One region of the Paenibacillus sp. FSL M7-0656 genome, then DNA from elsewhere that is predicted to be linked to it. Evidence: predicted binding sites of a transcription regulator. Region 1 holds the regulator's gene; the other holds the start of a gene.
What was found. The regulator Rex, encoded in region 1, represses fermentation and respiration genes when NADH is low (regulators of the CRP and FNR family bind a similar motif). The targets are predictions, from matches to a motif close to TTGTGAAATATTTCACAA.
Positions count from the first base shown of each region.

Region 2: MHI01_RS21145 (formate/nitrite transporter family protein) is a predicted target of Rex. The motif match lies at 1,596-1,613, and genes of this name have one in related genera.

Region 1 covers NZ_JBBOOT010000001.1:6,986,975-6,990,403, forward strand. The annotation lists gene dinG (ATP-dependent DNA helicase DinG) at 1-1,570, shown strand, start outside; gene MHI01_RS30700 (redox-sensing transcriptional repressor Rex) at 1,790-2,443, shown strand; gene MHI01_RS30705 (amidohydrolase) at 2,430-3,429, shown strand, end outside.
Region 2 covers NZ_JBBOOT010000001.1:4,779,407-4,782,835, forward strand. The annotation lists gene MHI01_RS21140 (FAD-dependent oxidoreductase) at 1-1,344, shown strand, start outside; gene MHI01_RS21145 (formate/nitrite transporter family protein) at 1,722-2,573, shown strand; gene MHI01_RS21150 (molybdopterin-containing oxidoreductase family protein) at 2,999-3,429, shown strand, end outside.

The DNA of each region.
Region 1 (3,429 bases):
TGCCAAACATGAAGCAGGGTTGTCTGATATCGTAATCACCAATCACTCCAAATTATTTACGGATGTGAAAGCCGCGCATCAGCTGCTGCCAGCCTATGAGAGTCTTGTGATCGATGAGGCACATCATCTGGAGGATGTCGCTGGTAAACATCTTGGAATGCATATGAAATATTTCACCTTGGTTCATACACTGACCCGCCTATTTAAAGACAGTCGTAATGGTCAGCTACCTATGCTTCGTTCGCAGTTTTCCGGGCATGAAAATTCGGTGCAATGGGGCTCCATGGTGGATCAGATGTTCCCGCTCGCTCTTGAAGTTAAGGAGCTGTGGGATCGTATGAGCGATGCCTTGTTTGGTCTCTTGCCTGAACGAAGTGATGCTTCACCGGGAGAGACGGGGCAATTTTCACTGCGTCTGAAAGCATCTCAGAAACCTGCAAAATGGCAGGAGTTGCAGGATCTGGAGAACCAGATCTATGTGACTCTGGGCGATTTGGTTCGCAAAGGGGACAAATTGCTGCTTGAAGTGAAAGAGGATCAGGATGATTATCAATCGGATAGTCTGATCACGGACATTACAGGATTGCTGAAAGATCTGACCACATTGAAGGAGAATCTACGTTTCTTCATGCGTATGGATGACGCCAAAACGGTGTACTGGATGGAAGCCAGCGGTCAGTTCCGCAGTAAATCTCTTCAGCTGTATGCCGTACCTGTAGATGTCAGTGCCCAACTTAAGGATTTATTTTTTGACAAAAAGAAAAGTGTTGTGCTTACATCGGCTACGCTCTCGGTAGATAAGTCATTCCAGTTCATGATTGAGCAGCTTGGCTTACAGGAAGCCTCTGAGAATAATCGGCTGTTAACGTCGATGCTGCCATCACCTTTCAACTATCGCGATCAGGCACTTCTGGTGATTCCGCGTGATTTCCCGAGTGTGAAGGGAAGTGTGGGTGATGCGCACTTTGTTAATATGCTGGTGCAATCACTTGCAGAGACGGCAATTGCTACGCGTGGACGCATGATGGTTCTGTTTACTTCATACAAGATGTTGCGACAGGTCTATGATCCGCTGAAGGAGGCACTGTCTGGCAACGACATCTCGTTGCTTGGGCAAGGCGTTGACAGTGGAAGTCGTTCCAAATTGACTCGCAGGTTTCAAGATGCCAAAGCAACGGTACTTCTGGGCACAAGCAGCTTTTGGGAGGGTGTAGATATCCCGGGAGAGGCGCTAACCTGTCTCGCTATTGTGCGATTGCCTTTCCAGCCACCGAATCATCCGTTGGTGGAAGCCAAGAGTGAGCTGCTTCAGGAACAGAAGAAAAATCCGTTCATGAAACTGTCCGTGCCGCAAGCGGTCATTCGTTTCAAGCAGGGATTTGGCCGGTTGGTGCGTACAGCGAAGGACAGAGGAATTGTCATTGTTTATGATACACGGGTGATTGAAGCGTACTACGGTAAATTCTTTTTATATTCATTACCTGGTCCCAAAATGGAGCATATGCTCACGGAGCAGATGGTTCCACGAATTACCGAGTGGTTGGAAAAACCTGCTAATGAACAAAAATAATGGTCGTTTTGTTCGTTATATCATTGCATGACACTATCGTTTGGCGTTAAACTTTATTAGATATTTCCGTATCCGATTAAAGCAGTTGCACGTAAGAACTTATAACCTAAATTACAAGGAGCATTCCGTATAAAATGTCACGTTTATCTTTGAGTTTTATACAGAATGCTCATCTTTTCATCTATTATTTTATCGTGGCCTTGGTAAGGGGGAGCAAGAATGAAATCGGATAAAATTTCGGAAGCGGTGGTACGACGTCTGCCTGTATACTTGCGTTATTTGAACGAGTTGCATCAGCGTGAGGTGGCTACTGTTTCTTCTCAAGAGCTTGGACAGAGGCTGGATCTGAATCCGGCCCAAATTCGTAAAGACCTGGCTTACTTCGGTGATTTTGGTCGTAAAGGGATCGGGTATGATGTATCCTATCTGATCGAAAAAATTCGTCACATTCTCAAAATCGATCAGCAAATTAATGTGGCTCTGGTAGGCGCGGGTAATCTCGGACAGGCCTTGTCCAACTATAACGCGTATCTGAAAGACAACATGAAAATTGTTGCTGTATTTGATGCATACGGACCGAAGATTGGTAGTCAAATCAACAGTTTGACGGTAAAACCAATGGATGAATTGACGGAAGCCGTTAAAACGGAAAACATTCGCATCGGAATTATCACGGTTCCGGATACGGAAGCCCAAAATGTAGCCGATCAGCTTATTGAATCAGGAATTGAAGCGATCCTTAATTTTGCACCAACCATTCTAAAAACACCGCCGCATATCCGCATTCACCATGCTGACTTCACAACGGATCTGCTTAGTTTGGCCTATTACTTGGAGACTGGAAAGGACGACGAGGAAGATGACAACAAATAGATGGGTAATTCACAACGGCAAATTTGCCGTTAATGAAGGCGGCACAACATGGAACGTGGTCCACGGATACATGGTTGTTGAGAATGACAAGATTGTGCATATTGGTGAGACATTGCCGGATGAAGACAAAAATTGTACCAAAGTGGATGGAAAAGGACTGTTCTTCCTGCCGGGTCTGATCAATACGCATGGTCATGCAGCGATGTCGTTGCTCAGAGGGCACGGAGACGATCTTGCATTGCAAGTATGGTTGCAGGAAAAAATGTGGCCGATGGAAGCGAAAATGACTTCAGAAGACGTATATTGGGGAACTTCGCTATCGGTGCTTGAAATGTTGAAAGGCGGAACTACAGCTTTCCTGGACATGTACGATCACATGGATCAAGTTGCCAAAGTTGTGGAGCAATCCGGCGTTAGAGCAGCACTGGCACGTGGTGTAATCGGGCTGTGCTCGGAAGAAGAACAATTGCGGAAGCTGGAGGAGTCGGCTGCGTTTGCGCGTGAGTGGAATGGACAGGCAGATGGTCGCATTACAACCGTAATCTCGCCACATGCACCATATACATGCCCTCCTGACTACATAGAGAAGCTTGTGCAGGTCGCGAACGACCTAAACCTTCCCCTTCATACACATATGTCGGAAACGCTTCGTGAAGTCGAGCAGAACGTGGCTGATTATGGACTGCGTCCTGTGGCACATCTGGAGAAACTGGGCTTTTTCTCTCGTCCATCCCTGGTTGCACATGCGGTGCATCTGAATGACGAAGAGATTGAGATTCTGGCCCGTCATGATGTGGCTGTATCCCATAACCCGGGAAGTAACCTGAAACTCGCTTCCGGTGTTGCGCGGGTACCTGCGTTGCTGAAAGCAGGAGTTACCGTGTCACTCGGAACAGACGGACCGGCAAGCAACAACAACCTGGATATGTTCGAGGAAATGAGACTGGCTGCATTGATTCACAAAGGTGTATCTGGTGACCCGACGG
Region 2 (3,429 bases), 2.2 Mb from region 1:
GGATGTACACACGCAGGAACCGCAGCCATCGTAAATACCGCCAAATTGTACCCGGATGCTACCATCACTGTGTATGAGCGCAATGACAATATCTCCTTCCTATCTTGTGGCATTGCGCTCTACGTAGGTGGGGTTGTGAAAGACCCTGACGGTTTGTTCTATTCTTCGCCTAATCAACTGGCAGAGCTTGGTGTTGAAACCAAGATGCTTCATGAAGTAACAGCAGTAGATGCCAAGGGCCATACCCTTCAGGCTAAAAACCTGCAAACCGGGGAAGAATTTGAAGATACGTTTGACAAACTGATCGTGACAACGGGGTCATGGCCTGTCGTTCCGAAGCTTGAAGGCATCGAGATGGACAACATTTTACTTTGCAAAAACTACAATCATTCCAACACGATTATTGAAAAAGCCAAAGATGCCAAACGTGTTACCGTTGTAGGTGCAGGATATATCGGCGTAGAACTGGTTGAGGCTTTCCAGATGAACGGCAAGGAAGTTACCCTGATCGACAGTGTGGACCGTATTTTGAACAAATACTTGGACCCTGAATTCACGGATGCGATTGAAGATACGTTGACTGGACGCGGCATCAAGCTGGCTCTTGGTCAAACGGTACAGAAGTTTACTGGTGAAGATGGCAAAGTAACTAAGGTGATCACGTCCAAAGGAGAGTTCGAAACCGATCTGGTTATTCTGTGCATTGGTTTCCGTCCAAATACAGAGCTGCTCAAAGGCCAAGTGGATATGCTGCCAATCGGCGCAATCATCGTGGATAAATATATGCAAACGAGTCAAAAAGACGTCTTCGCTGCGGGTGACAGCTGTGCTATTCATTACAACCCAACAGGCAAAGCAGCGTACATTCCACTGGCAACCAACGCCGTGCGGATGGGTACACTTGTAGCCCGTAACCTAGTTCGTCCTACAACACCGTATATGGGTACACAAGGCACATCGGGTATCAAAATTTATGAGCAAAATATCGCGGGTACAGGGATGACGGAAATGTCTGCTGCTGACGAAGGCCTGATTGTTGAATCTGTCGTACTGGAAGACAGCTACCGTCCGGAGTTTATGCCAACGGCTGAGAAACTGTTGCTTAAAGTGGTATATGAGCAGGCTACTCGTCGAATTGTCGGAGCACAGGTGATGTCTCAGGTTGATCTGACCCAATCGATTAATACGATCTCGGTCTGCATCCAAAACAACATGACCGTAGATGAGCTGGCCTTCATCGACTTTTTCTTCCAGCCACATTACAACAAACCGTGGAACTTCCTGAACACGGCGGGTCTGCAAGCACTGCCTCCAATTGAAGTAAAAGCACCAGCAATGGTGTAAGGAAGCAGAATAGATGGTTTAACAGCGATCTTGATAAACGCCATACAAAGATAAGTCATGCTTGTCCGTAAATAAGAGGTGTACGATAACTGCCAAGATTACGAAACAAGGCGGACGATTATAAAGGAAAGAGAAGACTGGCGAGTATATCGTCAGTCTTCTTTTTTGTTGTTTTAGCTACAAAAGGCCTTACTACACTCTTGCTGTCATAACTATTCCAAGACACTCTTAAAGTATCTTTTTAAGTAACATTGTGATAATTTGCACAAAGTTATGTTTAGGACCGAGATACAATTAGGATGTGGTATTCAACGCATAACTAATGAATTTCAGATGGTTTTATCCAATGATGAACAATGAAGGAGAGGATGAATGATATGGCAGCAAAAACACCTCTTGAGGTTGCACAATATACGGCGCAAACAGGCAAGAAGAAGGCTCAATATCCGGTGTCTTCTGTACTGGTGCTTAGTTTTCTGGCAGGGGCTTTTATTGCGCTGGGTTTTCTATTGGATATTCGGGTAATTGCTTCTGCGCCAGCAGAGTGGGGGAGTCTGGTCAATCTGATTGGAGCAGCAGTGTTCCCGGTTGGATTAATCTTGGTACTCATAGGTGGTGGCGAGCTGCTGACGGGCAACATGATGGCAGTTCCACTTGCAACGATTGCACGAAAATTATCTGTGGGTAGTATGTTGAAAAATCTAACCTTAGTGACGATTGGTAATTTTGTTGGAGCTTTGTTTGTCGCGTACGCGTTTGGACATGTGCTTGGTCTGACCGGAGAGGGTGTATATCTGGCAAAAGTGGTGGATATGGCTGGGCATAAGCTGCATGACGGCTTCCTGCAAGCTTTCATCTCTGGCATCGGCTGTAACTGGCTGGTCGCGCTGGCCGTGTGGTTATCTTATGCATCCGATACGATGAGTGGCAAAGTACTGGGCATTTGGTTTCCAACGATGGCATTTGTGGCGATTGGATTCCAGCACGTTGTGGCCAATATGTTCCTCATCCCGGCGGCAATTTTCGAAGGACATTATTCGTGGGGTCAATATGTGATGAATTTCATTCCGGTATGGCTCGGGAATCTGACTGGTGGTGCTCTGTTTGTAGCTGCAGCCTATTGGGTGGTGTACCTGCGCCAAGCCGAGCCAAAAGTGAAACCAGAGATGGCGACGTCGATCGAACCTATGGAGACGGAGGCTAGAGTAATGTTGAGCAAACAAGCATAGAGGGCACAGCGAGGTATGGATACACGTATATTAGAAGTGAAGACGATTCTGATCTTGCTCGGTTCATGGCGAATATGCTGTGATGGAGCAGGGTGGGATCGTTTTTTTGTATGGGGTTCTTGTTGGAGTTTAACGCAAAATAAATTCGCCATGACAAGGTTCGGGGGAACGAAACCTGTTCATGGCGAATTTCGGGAGTGGTCCATGATATGGCATGAGGAGGAAGTGGGGAAACACTAGCCTAATGCCTTATTTTTAATTTACCCCTGAATTCTGAAGTTGAATCAAACTCAAAAACATTTTTTTGAAAATAATTTAAAGCCGCCATAGCGGCGAATATGAAGCAAAAACATACTGTTCTCTTTGCGCGATAACCTCGAAGAAGATATGATATAGGGATAGCTTTTAAAGAGGGGAGCCTTACGATGATCGATCAGGAGAATGGTGTATTTGCGGCGGTGTGCCCGCTCGACTGTCCGGACACTTGTGGTCTGTTATTACATAAAGAGAACGGCAAAATTGTGAAGGTGGCAGGCAATCCGGATCATCCGATCACCAAGGGTGCCATTTGTAATAAAGTCAGAAATATGACCGAGCGGGTATATCACCCCGAGCGTCTACAATATCCGATGAAACGTGTAGGAGCCAAAGGTGAAGGCAAGTTTGAACGAATCAGTTGGGATGAAGCGATTCGTGAGATTACGACCAAATTCACTGCATTGTCCGAAACCTACGGCCCGGAGAGCATCCTGCCCTACAGCTTTTACGGTAACATGGGTATTCTCGGCGTAGACGGCATGGATCGGCGTTTCTTCAATGCGCTTGGTGCGAGTGTACTGGAGCAGACGATCTGTAA